3 regions of the Paeniglutamicibacter kerguelensis genome follow, and region 3 is predicted to be linked to each of the others. Evidence: riboswitches for the same ligand, from Rfam matches in the RefSeq annotation. Region 3 holds a riboswitch; each other region holds the start of a gene.

The links. A riboswitch is a leader RNA that binds a small molecule or an ion and turns the genes downstream of it on or off. The one in region 3 is predicted to bind S-adenosylmethionine.
Region 1: linked by a shared signal. The riboswitch ahead of JOF47_RS00595 (hypothetical protein) and the one ahead of JOF47_RS20900 (OsmC family protein) in region 3 are both predicted to bind S-adenosylmethionine.
Region 2: linked by a shared signal. The riboswitch ahead of JOF47_RS18075 (flavin reductase family protein) and the one ahead of JOF47_RS20900 (OsmC family protein) in region 3 are both predicted to bind S-adenosylmethionine.

The regions. Positions count from the first base shown of each region.
Region 1 covers NZ_JAGIOF010000001.1:134,751-139,088, forward strand. Annotated here, with positions in the region: gene JOF47_RS00585 (ROK family protein) at 1-415, shown strand, start outside; gene JOF47_RS00590 (VIT1/CCC1 transporter family protein) at 533-1,636, opposite strand; gene JOF47_RS00595 (hypothetical protein) at 1,866-2,138, opposite strand; SAM riboswitch class IV at 2,159-2,268, opposite strand; gene JOF47_RS00600 (DinB family protein) at 2,281-2,859, opposite strand; gene JOF47_RS00605 (sodium:solute symporter family protein) at 2,988-4,338, opposite strand, start outside.
Region 2 covers NZ_JAGIOF010000001.1:3,971,059-3,975,396, reverse strand. Annotated here, with positions in the region: gene rpsF (30S ribosomal protein S6) at 1-115, shown strand, start outside; gene JOF47_RS18090 (single-stranded DNA-binding protein) at 161-751, shown strand; gene rpsR (30S ribosomal protein S18) at 814-1,053, shown strand; gene rplI (50S ribosomal protein L9) at 1,069-1,524, shown strand; SAM riboswitch class IV at 1,776-1,889, shown strand; gene JOF47_RS18075 (flavin reductase family protein) at 1,961-2,470, shown strand; gene JOF47_RS18070 (DUF1801 domain-containing protein) at 2,570-2,995, opposite strand; gene dnaB (replicative DNA helicase) at 3,507-4,338, shown strand, end outside.
Region 3 covers NZ_JAGIOF010000004.1:340,964-345,301, forward strand. Annotated here, with positions in the region: gene JOF47_RS20885 (AmiS/UreI family transporter) at 254-892, shown strand; gene JOF47_RS20890 (FmdB family zinc ribbon protein) at 920-1,204, shown strand; gene fmdA (formamidase) at 1,256-2,512, shown strand; SAM riboswitch class I at 2,705-2,794, shown strand; gene JOF47_RS20900 (OsmC family protein) at 2,799-3,386, shown strand; gene JOF47_RS20905 (sodium:solute symporter family protein) at 3,383-4,338, shown strand, end outside.

The DNA of each region.
Region 1 (4,338 bases), on a different contig from region 3:
TGCCTCCGGCAACGCCCTGGCCCGCGAGGGTCGCAGCTTGCTGGCCGTGCACGGGCCGGTGGCCAAGGGAATGCGCGAGGCCGCGGGAAACAACCCGCATGCCGTCACCGGTGAGCTGGTGAATTCCCTGGCCGTGGCCGGGGACGAGGCATGCATCGAGCTTGTGGTTGAGGCGGGGCAGTGGCTGGGACTGGGCCTGGCCAACCTGGCCGCGGTGCTGGACCCGGGCCTCATGGTCATCGGCGGGGGTCTGGGAGCGGCCTCTCCGTTGCTGCTTGAAACGGCCGAACAGACCTACCGCAGCTCGCTCAGCGGCCGCGGCTACAGGCCCTTTGCCCGGGTGGTCGGCGCGGAGCTGGGCCCGGACGCCGGCTTGATCGGCGCGGCGGACCTGGCCCGGAACGCGCTGGGATAGCCGAACGATGCAACAAGCGAACGATCGAACGGCCAAACAAGAAGGTGGCCGGCAGCCTCGTGTGAACGGGAGCCGCCGGCCACTCCATGGTTGGGCCGACGCCCGGAGCGACGGGGGTCAGGCGACCGTGCCGCCGAAGAGCAGGCCGAGCGCGTAGGTGATGCCCGCCGCGCTCAGGCCGATGGCCAGCTGGCGCAGGCCGCGCTTGGTCGGGGAGGCGCCGGAGAGCAACCCGACGACCCCGCCGGTGGCGAGCAGCGCGATGCCGACCAGCAGGGCGGAGAGCAGGATGGCGGGGGTGCCGCTCATGCCGAAGATGAACGGCAGGATCGGGATGACGGCGCCGGAGGCGAAGAAGCAGAAGGACGACGACGCGGCTCCCACGGCCGAACCGATTTCCTCGTGTTCGATCTCCTGGGCTTCTTCGTCGCGTTCGGGCCACAGGGACAGCGTGGGGTTGCAATCGCAGGAATACAGGCCCATGCGTTCGGCAGCGCGGTGCGCGGCGTCCTCGTCGCTCATGCCGCGGGCCTTGTAGACCAGCACCAGCTCGTTGGCGTCGAGATCGAGGTCCGGGGCTGCGGAAAGGGTGATCTGCGTGGGCTTGGAAGCGGAGAGCAGCTCGCGCTGGGAACGCACGGAGACGAACTCGCCGGCGGCCATGGACAGGGCGCCCGCCAGCAGGCCGGCAATGCCGGAGAAGAGCACAAAGGAGCTGGCCACGCCGGTGGCGCCGATGCCCATGACCAGGGCGAGGTTTGAGACCAGGCCGTCGTTGGCCCCGAACACCGCGGCGCGGAAGTTGCCCGAGAGCCTGTTGCGCCCGCGGGTTGCCAGGCCGCGCACGACCTCCTCGTGGACAAGCTCGTCGGCGGCCATTTGGCGGGTGGCATCGGTGTCGGCCGCGTAGGGGGAGTCGCCCTCGGCGCGCTGGGCCAGCGCCAGCACAAACACGGAACCGAAGTGGCGGGCCAGGAAACGCAACACCGTGCGGCGCAGCGAGGGGCGGGCGGCCTTCGCCGCATGGTCGCCCAGCAGGTTGCGCCAGTGTTCCTCGTGGCGGGTTTCTGCGTCGGCCAGGCCCAGCAGGATGGCGCGTTCCTCGCCCGTGCGCTTGTTGGCCAGTTCGCGGTAGACGGCGCCCTCGGCGATTTCATCGGCCAGGTAGTGGCGCCAGCGTTTGATTTGGGCGGGAGTGGGGGTTGGCGCTTGTGGCGTCATGTCTCGTCCTCGGTTGGTTTCCATGGCGGTGGGGCCATGCGATGGGGAGGAACAAGCAATGTTTTTGGGTGCGTTGAACCTCGGGCCACCGTAGGTGGGCCGAAGGTCTCGTTCGCCTTGGCGCAAATCCATCGGATTTCCGCAAGGTGGTTTGCCGGGCCGCAACTTTGCGGCCAGTATGTCGACGCACCGCCGCCACCACGAATGGTGAACTCGGAACTACTCCCCTTCAGCGAACCACTTTAGCCGTCGGACGCGCTTCGGAGAATTCGACGAGGCTAAAAATGCGCGTCCGGCCTGCGGTGTTTCCCGTGACCGGGGTGCGGACCAGCAAACTCGACGACGCCGGGTCCCAACGCGGGACCTCAACCGAGTCGGCCAGGGCCCGGGCGACGGAGGGTGCGTCGTTGACTTGGAAACTGCGCCAGGAACCGTGCAGGTTCAATTCGATGACGGCGCGGTGCAGGTCAAAGAGGGGCAGAACGGGGACGGATTGTTCCATGGCGGCAGCGGCCGGCCTTTCACTAGCTCTTGCCGCCGCCTTGTGGCGCCGGCCGCTTCTTCATCCGAACCACCCATGAACCTGGGGTTGGTGCGCGGCCAGTCGGAGCTTGGCGCCGCATCTCGTGAAGCTGGTCACCACACTATCGCGAGTCGGCCGCCAGCTGGATCTTTTGGTGCAAATCAGACCATGCCCTCGCGTCATAATCGGGCAAGTTGGGGGAAATGCGACGGTCCCCGGCGCTTCCGTCAATGAGCTCGCGCACGATGTCGATGTGCCCGGCGTGGCGGGCGGTCTCCACGTTCATGTGGATGAGCAGCCGTCCGATGGTGGTGTCCCGTTTCTCCGGCGCCCACCATGCGACCGTTGCCGGGGCATCGAGCGGCAACGCCTCGATGTTCCGGTTGGCCGAGGCGATGGCGCTGCGGTAATAGTCGAGGATGTCGGCGCTGGGGATGTCCGCGGGGACCCACATGTCGTACTCGGGATCGTCGCTCTGGTTCAATGCAATGAAGCGCGGCTGCTCGACGGTTTGTCCAAGGCATTCCACAAAGTACCCGAGTTCCACGCTGGCCAGGTGCTGGATGAGGCCCAGGATGTTGGTTCCGCTGGGCACCAGGGGGCGTGTCAGGTCGTAGTCGTCCAGCCCCTCGGCCTTCCACAGCACCGCCTCGCGGGAAGCGTTGAGGTATGTGAGCAAATGATTTTTCTGATCGTCCATGGGCTACAGCCTAGGAGTGGGAATGCCCTGCTGGCTAGGGATGCAAGCCCTCTGCACACGAAAGGGTCCCGTCGGACAAGCATCCTTGGATGCATGTCCGACGGGACCCTTTCGTGTGCCCGGTTGGGCTACTTGGTGATCGGCTCTGCTTCGATGCCCTCGACGTCGACCTCGCCGGCGACGCGGGAGTTCCAGTTTGTGATGATGGCGGGCTCGGTGGGCCGAGTGGAGAGCGAAACCGCAACGTAAACGATGACCGAGGCGATCAGGCCGTAGTAGATCGGTTCGTTGGCGTAGATTCCGGCAAAGCGCTCGGTCGCCTGGATTTCCAGGACGATCATGGTGCCCAGAGTGACGACGGTTCCGGCCGCCATCGACGCTGCCGCGCCGATGCCGTTGCCGCGCTTCCACATCAGCCCGCCGATGATTGCCACCAGCAGGCCGCCGACGAGGATGTCGTAGGCGATGGTGAGGGCGGCGACCACGTCGGAGACCATGATGGCCAGGGCGATGGCCACGATGCCCAGGATCAGTACCCAGATGCGGTTGGCGCGCACGTCGTGCTCGGGGTTCTCGTTCGAGTTGACCCGGATTTCCTTGCCGAACCAGCCGGCGACAAACGGGGTGACGTCGGTGCGTGCGACGGTTGCCGCGGCGATCAGTGCGCCCGATGCGGTGGACATCATGGCGGCTACTGCCGCTGCCAGCACCAGGCCGCCGACGGCCACCGGGAGAAGCTGGGTTGCAACCTCGGCGTAGACGACGTCCTTGCCGAGGTTGGCGACGTCGATTTCCGGCAGCGCAACGCGTGCGGCCAGGCCGATGATGGCGCCTGCAGCGCCGTAGAGCACGCAGTAGATGCCAGCGGTGGTGCCGCCCCAGCGGGCAACCTTCGGGGTCTTCGCGGTGAACACGCGCTGCCAGATGTCCTGGCCGATCAGCAGGCCCAGGGTGTAGACCACGAAGTAGGTGATGATGGTCTGGACGCCGATGCCGTCCCAGGTGAAGAACTCGGCGCCGACGCGTTCACGGATGCCGCCCATGCCGCCCGCGGCGTTCAGGGCGAACGGGAGCATCAGGAAGAAGATGCCGACGGTCTTGATGACAAACTGCACCTGGTCGGCCAGGGTGATGGACCACATGCCGCCGATGGTGGAGTAGATGACAACGATGATGCCGCCGATGGCGATTGCCATCCACTTTTCCCAGCCGAAGAGCACCACGAAGATGGTCGCGTAGGCGCTGGTGGAGGTTGCACAGAGCATCAGCGTGTAGGCGAGCATCACGATGCCCGAGGTGTTGGTCGCCGACTTGCTGCCGTAGCGAAGGGTCAGCATCTGGGAGACAGTGAAGACCTTGAGTCGCTGCAGGGTCGGTGCGAACACCAGCGAGAGCAGGATGACGCCGACGCCGATGGCGACCACGAGCCACATGCCGGAGATGCCGAACTTGTAGCCGAGGCCCACGCCGCCGACGGTG
Region 2 (4,338 bases), on a different contig from region 3:
CTTCACCGCCACCCCCGCTACTTCCGCGGAACTTGATCGCCAGTTGAGCCTCAATGAGACCATCATGCGCACCAAGATCACCCGTCCGGAAGAGGCAAAGGTCGTTGCAGAGTAATTCTGCTTTTCGATCTTCGTAGAACAACACCTTTAGGAGGCTCCAATGGCAGGCGAGACCGTCATTACGGTAATCGGCAATTTGACCGGTGACCCAGAACTACGTTTCACCCCGTCAGGGTCGGCAGTCGCGAACTTCACGATCGCTTCGACCCCGCGAACCTTCGATCGCCAGTCCAATGAGTGGAAGGACGGCGACACGCTGTTCCTCCGCGCATCGGTGTGGCGTGAGGCTGCCGAAAACGTCGCTGAGACGTTGACCAAGGGCACTCGTGTCATTGCTCAGGGCCGCCTCAAGTCGCGTTCTTACGAAACCAAGGAAGGCGAAAAGCGCAACGTCACCGAGCTCGAGGTCGATGAAATCGGCCCGTCGCTGCGTTACGCTTCCGCAAAGGTCACCCGCACCCAGCGCTCCGGCAATGGTGGCAATGGTGGCTTTGGTGGACAGAATGCCGGCGGCAACGCCGGCGGATTCGGCGGCGGCAATGCCGGCGGCCAGGGTGGTTTCGGTGGCGGCAACGCCGGCGGAAACAGCGGTGGCGGCTGGAATGCACCTGCAGCCGATCCATGGGGCGCTCCTGCCGGAGGAAACAACGGCGGATGGGGCAACCCGGGTTCTGACGAACCGCCCTTCTAAACAAAATTATTCACCATCCCGCAGAAAATTCTGCGGGCTCCACCTGATAAAGGAGCTCCACGATGGCTAAGGCTGAACTCCGTAAGCCCAAACCAAAGTCCAACCCCTTGAAGGCCGCTGACATCACTGTCATCGACTACAAGGACGTAGCATTGCTGCGCAAGTTCATTTCGGATCGCGGAAAGATCCGTGCCCGTCGCGTTACCGGCGTTTCCGTTCAGGAACAGCGCAAGATCGCACAGGCCATCAAGAACGCGCGTGAAGTAGCCTTGCTGCCTTACTCCGGCGCTGGCCGCGGCTAAGGAAGGTATACAAACATGGCAAAGCTCATTCTGACCCACGAAGTTACCGGCCTCGGTGCCGCAGGCAACATCGTTGAGGTGAAGAACGGTTACGCACGTAACTACCTTCTCCCGCGCTCGTTCGCCATCACCTGGACCCCGGGCGGTGAGAAGCAGGTTGAGTCGATCAAGGCCGCCCGTGCTGCTCGCGCCGTTGCGTCCTTGGAAGAAGCACAGGCACTTGCCGCCGCTATCTCCGCCAAGCCGGTCAAGCTGACCGTCAAGGCCGGCGCTACCGGTCGCCTCTTCGGCACCGTCAAGACCGACGACATCGCCAAGGCTGTTGCAGCCGCCGGCGTTGGCGCGATCGACAAGCGCAACATCGAGATCAACGATCACATCAAGTCGACGGGCAACTACTCGGCTACCGTGCGTCTGCACACCGATGTATCCGCGACCATCTCGCTGGTAGTTGTTGCCGCAAAGAAGTAATTCTCTGCGCACCCATCGTCCCCCGGGTCGATAAACGATGAGGACTCCACCTTCGGGTGGGGTCCTCATTGCTTTGCCCCGGGGAAACGCCCGATGCGCGGTCTTGTCCAACCTTCCAAATCAGGCTATATCGACTACTGCCGGTAGATAGCGAGATTTGGTCGCAGAATCTTCGATTCTTACGCCACATGTCCCAATGTGTCGAAACAATCTTTGACGGACGCTAAACGTTTCTCTTAACGTTAGTCATGAATCAAGAGCGTCAACGTAAAAGCCCTGGCTTGTTGACCGGCAACCCTCTCACGGTAGTGGGGTGCTCCAGGTGACGATTCGGCCTACCGGGACCCCGGGGGCAAGTACCGCACACCTTTGATGGGCAGCTGCGCTTTTGGCGCGTACCCGGTACAAGGTGGGCACGAAGCCGAAGGACCGAGCCATGACTCTTGCAACAGACCTCACCCCAGATGCCTTGCGCAACGTTTTCGCCCAGCATCCGTCCGGCATTGCAGCATTGTGCGCCATCGTCGACGGGGAGCCCCAGGGCATCGTCGCTTCATCTTTCACCGTGGGTGTTTCGATGGATCCGCCCTTGGTGATGTTCGCGGTCCAGAACACGTCGCGCACCTGGCCCGTCGTTCGCTCCAATGCCCGTATTGGTGTCTCCGTGCTCAGCGAGAAGAACGAGGGCGTTTGCCGCCAGATTGCTTCCAAGACCGGGGACCGCTTTGCGGGGCTTCGCCTGGATTCCACCGACGAAGGCGCCCTGTTGCTCCATGATGCAAGCCTGTGGCTCGACTGCTCGGTGGAGCAGGAGATTCCCGCGGGCGACCACCACGTGGTGCTGTTGCGCGTGCACGGCCACCGGACGAGCGATGAAACGAATTCCCCGCTGGTCTTCCACGGGTCGGCCTTCCGTCGCCTGGAGGCTGAACAGCTCGTCTCCTAGACGCGGTCCAGAAGCACGAGGGCTGCAGGTCCGCGATCCGCCACGTACGTGGTCTTGCGGCCCTGCGGCCCTTCACTTTTGCGGCCGTAGTCCCGGTCGCTAGGAGGGGTCGTGTAATACGTTCATCGTGTGCTGGAAGCCGTGACGGGCCAGCTCGGTGAGGACCTCAAAGTCGATATCGGAGAGCTTGTTGACGTAGAGGCAGGCAGCGCCTCGTTTGTGCTTCCCAAGCTTGGCCAAGAGCTCGCGCGATTCCTCGGTGCCGGTCAGCACGTAGAGGGAAAGATTTGCCGAGCGTGGTGAGAATCCAATGGCCGGCGCATCGCCTTCCCTGCCCGAATCGTATTTGTAGTGGTAAGTCCCAAACCCGATGATGCTTGGTCCCCACATGGTTGCCGGCTGCCCGGAGACCCCCTCCATCATTTCCAGCAAGACCTGCGCATCGGCGCGCCGAGTCGGATGGGCGACGGAGGCGATGAATTCATGCGGGTCAACCCGGGTGGGGACAGTTTTATTGGCAGCCATGCGAGTCAGTATTGCAGCGCCGTCGACGCTCATCAACCTCGTTAATCCCCAGAAACCTTCGAGCTCTGTGGATAGCTGTGGATAGTTTGTGGGTAACCGTGGAATTCATCAGGTGTTAACCGCGGAATCTCGGGGTTTTTGTGTGTATAACCAGGTTTTTCATCCTGAGAAACTGTGGATAACTACTTTCTGTCCACAGGCATGTAAATATATAAAGCCTAGTCAACTGCCATTTTTAGAGAATAATTGTCGGTAATCCACAATGTTCTCCCCAAGCTGTGCACACAACACGCCGCGAGGTACACAGGTTATGCACAGCCCCTGTGGATAACGGTGTTGGGTTTGAGGCAAATGGGGTCTAAGGTGACAGTGTTCCCCACCTATTTCCACAGGCTTGCGTGTCTCTTCGCACACGTGAGATTGGACGTACCAAAAGGTCGGCCGACCCTGCGACACTGAAGTAGGAAATGACGCGGAAACTGGGAACCCGCGGTGCTTGAAGGGAAGACCCGTGTCGCTAGCCAACATCGAAACCAATTCTGAATCCGGCGATTCAGCCTACGGCCGCACGCCGCCTCAGGATCTCGTGGCCGAACAGAGCGTGCTCGGCGGCATGATGCTCTCCAAGGATGCCATCGCGGATTGCGTGGAGGTCCTGCGCGGACTCGATTTCTATCGCCCGGCGCACGAAGCCATCTACGAAGCGATCATCGACCTCTACGGCCGCGGCGAGCCCGCCGACGCCGTGACGGTCTCCGACCTCTTGACCAAGCGCGGGGAAATCACCCGCATTGGCGGTCCGGCCTACCTCCACACGTTGATCCAGTCCGTCCCCACGGCTGCCAATGCCGGCTTCTACGCCGAGATCGTTCGCGAGCGCGCGGTGCTGCGCCGATTGGTTGACGCGGGTACCAAGATCGTCCAGCTTGGCTATTCGCAGGACGGCGAAGTCGACGCGATCGTCAACGAAGCCCAGGCCGAGGTCTACAAGGTCGCCGAACGCCGCACCGCGGAAGACTACGTGCCGCTTCGCGACATCATCGAGGGAACCGTCGACGAAATCGAGTCGGCTGGTTCCCGTGGCGAGGGCATGACCGGCGTGCCCACCGGCTTCTACGAGCTCGATGAGTTGACCCAGGGCCTGCATGGCGGCCAGATGATCGTCATCGCCGCCCGCCCGGCCGTCGGCAAGTCAACGTTCGCGTTGGACTTCGCCAGGTCGGCGGCCATCAAGAACAACATGACCGCAGTATTCTTCTCCCTGGAAATGGGCCGAAACGAAATCGCCATGCGCCTGCTCTCGGCCGAGGCCAGCATCGCGCTGCAGGACCTGCGCAAGGGCA
Region 3 (4,338 bases):
GTACTCGACGGTAAAGCCACCAACGACCTGTTGCCGGGTTTCCATCAACAGCCCCTGTTTAATCACCGCAGCCCACCGTGCTGCCCGCACCGATGGCCAGAGTTTTCGCGAGCATGAACAGTGATTCAACGCGCCCCCTTGAATCACCCCGGGTTCACAGATAGCCTGAGCGAAACGAGCAGGTCACCAAGCTGTATTTCACCCTGCTCCCCTCCTGATCCTCCACTTTTCATCCACGCCGAAAGGACACCCGATGGGTAGTGTTGGCTTGCTCTACGTTGGTGCAGTTCTCTTCATTAACGGACTCATGCTGCTGGGAAAGATCCCCGGCAAATCGGCCGCAGTCATGAACTTCTTCGTGGGGGCCATGCAGGTCGTTTTCCCCACAATCATCCTGTCGCAGGCCAACGGCGACCCGGCCGTCATCCTCGGAGCCTCGGGCCTGTATCTCTTCGGCTTCACCTATCTATACGTCGGGCTCAACCAGGTCTTTGGCCTTCCCGGCGAGGGGCTGGGCTGGTTTTCTCTGTTTGTCGCCTTCGTTGCCGTTGTCTTTGGAGTCTTGCAATTCATCCAGGTCGAGGATCCTTTGTTCGGAGTGATCTGGTTTATTTGGGCCATCTTGTGGACCCTTTTCTTCTTGCTTCTGGCCCTGGGAAAGGATTCGCTGAACGACTTTACCGGCTGGTTCACGATTATCGTCGCGCATATCACCGGCACCATTCCGGCCTTGCTATTGCTGACCGGGAATTACACCACCGGGCCGGGCGAAGCCGTGGGCCTTGCCGTGATCGGCGTTCTGGCAATCCTGGCCTCCTACGCACTATCCCGCCGCAAGATGCCTGACGGCACCAACAGTTCGGTCGCGCCTGCAACCTCCGCAGGCCACTAGTTCCGGTACCCATCGAGAGGACTTTTCATGCCGCTGTACGACTTCCGTTGCCCCGAAGGAACAGTATTTGAATCCGCATTCCCCATGACAACGGTGCCGGATTCCACGACGTGTCCCGAGTGCCGGCAACAGGCACGGCGCCAGATGAGTTCGCCCCGCCTTTCAATCGCCAACACCGCCGAATTCAAACTCATTGATTCGACGAAACGCAGCGCGCACGAACCGGAAGTGGTCACGGGCCGCACAGGGGCGACAAAACAGGCAACCCGTTACACCCACAATCCCCTGCACCAAAAGCTTCCGCGCCCCTGACCGGATGCCGGATCCCCCGCCCAAGTACGACATCGTTTAAGGAGAAGCACCATGCCAGAAGTGATATTTCCGCTCGATTCGACCAAGAAGTTCGAGGATCAGGAAAAACTCGGCCACAACCGTTGGCACCCGGAAATTCCCCCGGTGGCCACCGTCAAGGCCGGCGACGTGTTCCGCGTCGATTGCCGCGAGTGGTTTGACGGGGCCATCAAAAACGATGACTCCGCCCAGGACATTCTCGATGCACCGCTGTTGACCGTGCACAAGCTGTCCGGCCCGTTCGCCGTGGAGGGGGCCAAGCCGGGCGACCTCTTGATTGTCGACATCCTTGACGTGGGACCCATTCCACAGGAGGACAGCGGACCGCTGGCCGGCCAAGGGTGGGGCTACACCGGCATCTTCTCCAAGAACAACGGCGGCGGCTTCCTGACGGACCAGTTCCCCGACGCCTACAAGGCAATTTGGGACTTCACGGGACAGGTCGCGACCTCTCGGCACGTTCCGGAAGTATCCTTCGAAGGCCTCATCCACCCGGGCCTGATGGGCACCGCCCCGTCGGCGGCGCTTTTGGCCAAGTGGAACAAGCGGGAGGGCGATCTCATCGCCACCGATCCCCACCGAGTCCCGCCGCTGGCACTTCCGCCGGAGGCCGAGCACGCCGTGCTCGGCGGAGTTCCGGCCAGCGAATGGGGCCGGGTTGGCTCCGAAGCGGCCCGCACCGCACCGCCGCGTGAAAACGGCGGAAACCAGGACATCAAGAATCTTTCCAAGGGTTCGCGGATCTTCTATCCGGTGTTCGTTGACGGCGCGAACCTGTCCCTGGGCGATCTGCACTTCTCCCAGGGCGACGGCGAAATCACGTTCTGTGGCGCGATCGAAATGGGCGGCTTCATCGACCTGCGGGTGGACATCATCCGCGGCGGCATGGACACGTACGGCGTATCGGAGAATGCCATCTTCATGCCGGGCCGCGTCGATCCGCAGTTCAGCGAATGGATCGCGTTCTCCGGTACCTCGGTCACCCTCGACGGGGAGCAGCGCTACCTGGATTCGCACCTGTCCTACCAGCGCGCGTGCCTCCACGCGATCGACTACCTGACGAAGTTCGGGTACTCCCGCGAGCAGGCCTACCTGCTTCTGGGCGCGGCCCCGATCGAGGGCCGGCTCTCGGGCGTCGTTGACATCCCGAACTCCTGCTCGACGGTCTACCTGCCCACGGCAATGTTCAACTTCGACGTCCGGCCGTCGGCGAGCGGGCCGCACCAGATCGACCCGGGCATGGGAGCACCCAAGGCCTCAAACAAGTAGATAACTCCGCAGTTGCTCAAATGCAGAAGGGCGCCCACGCTTTCGCGCGGGCGCCCTTCTGCATTGCGCGAGAACCGGACAATTGATGCAGATTATTCGATGCAGCCTCTCACTTGTCAGGTTACTTCGAACGTTCCGTCACGTTACGTCCGGTTTGGCCATGTGTCGTCCGATCGTCTTTCATTGAATCAGTAACCATCCCGAGCGGCTGAGAGATCTGGCTCCATGACGCCGCAGCAACCACCTCCTTGAGGCCGGTGCTACCGCCAGGACCGATGGAGAGATCATGACTTCAATCCCTGCTGTCCCAACCGCGCCCGAAAACAACGGGACGCATGACAAACGAATCCGCGCCAAGGGATCCTGGCAAGGACAGATGCGCACCGCCATCGACATCCGCGAGTTCTCGTTCGACATCGACGAGCCCGTTCGCGTCGGCGGCACCGACACCGCGCCGACCCCCATGGAATTCGTTGCCGGCGCGGTCAACGGCTGCGTGAGCGTGGTCGTCGAGCAGGTCGCCAAGGAACTGGGCATTGAATTCACCGCCCTGGAAACCTACTCGATCGCCACCCAAGACACCCGCGGATTCGCCGGCACCGCCGACGTTTCCCCGTTCTTCCACTCCTACCGACTGGAGATCCACGTCGAAACGGCGCTGGACGATGCGAACACTCAACAAGAGTGGTCGGCCCAGGTCCACCGCCGCTGCCCGGCCATCAACCTGGTGCAGGCGGCCGGAGTCGACCTCGACATCAACTGGGTCTTCTCAAGCCAGGTTTCCCCTGACGCCGCCGACAACGCCGGCAACATTGCCTTGGGGTACACCCCGCGCACGTCCACCGCCAAGCCACTTGAAGGAGCCTCCGCATGAGCGCCGCAGGATACTGGACCGTCGGACTCGCCTTGTCCTATACGGTCCTGCTGATCGTTGGGGGACGGCTGTCCCAACGGCGCAGCGCCGTGGGCAAAACCAGCGGCTTCTTTGTCGGCGGTCGCACCTTCAGCCCGTGGACGGTTGCCTTCTGCATCACCGGGCTCTTCTCCGGTTCCTCCTACATCGCCATCATGGAGCTGAGCTACCGCACCGGCATTTCTGCACTCTGGTACGGCGTGGCGGAAACCGTACAGATCCTGCTCATCGCCCTGCTGCTGGTCAAGCCGCTGCGCGAGAAGCTGGTCGTGACGGTCACCGGAATCATCGGCGACCGGTTCGGGCGCCTTGCCAAGGGCATCGCTGGCGTCATCACAGCATTCACGTTCCCCATGTGGTCGGTGGCCACGACGATCGCATTTGCCTCGGCACTGACCGCCTTCACCGGGCTGAGCCTGCACCTGGCCGTCATCGTCACCGCCCTGCTGCTCCTGACCTTCCTCTGGAGCGGAGGCATGCGATCCGTTGCCTTCAACCAGACCATGAACTGCATCGTTTTCGTCGGCATGCTGGCGGTGGGCGCCTACGCGATCCTGGCGAAGCCGGGGCTCTCCGGACTGCAGGACTTCGCCGAATCGAACCCTCAGATGTTTGACCCGGGAAATGCCGGGATCTCGCTCATCGTCGCCTGGTTCGGCACCTTCATCGTCAACGTCCCGCTGGCACAGGCGGCATTCCAGATGACCATGTCCTGCCGTACCCCAGCGGACGGGCAGAAGGGCCTCTACACGGCGGCCGCATTCGGCATTCCGTTCATCATCATTGGCGCCCTCATCGGCACTTCGGCGGCGATCGTGGTCCCCTCGCAGAAGCTGGCCCTGGTCGCGATCCCGCACTACATCGAGCAGGTCCTGCCGGCCCCGCTGGTCGGAGTCTTCTTCCTGGGCGTCTG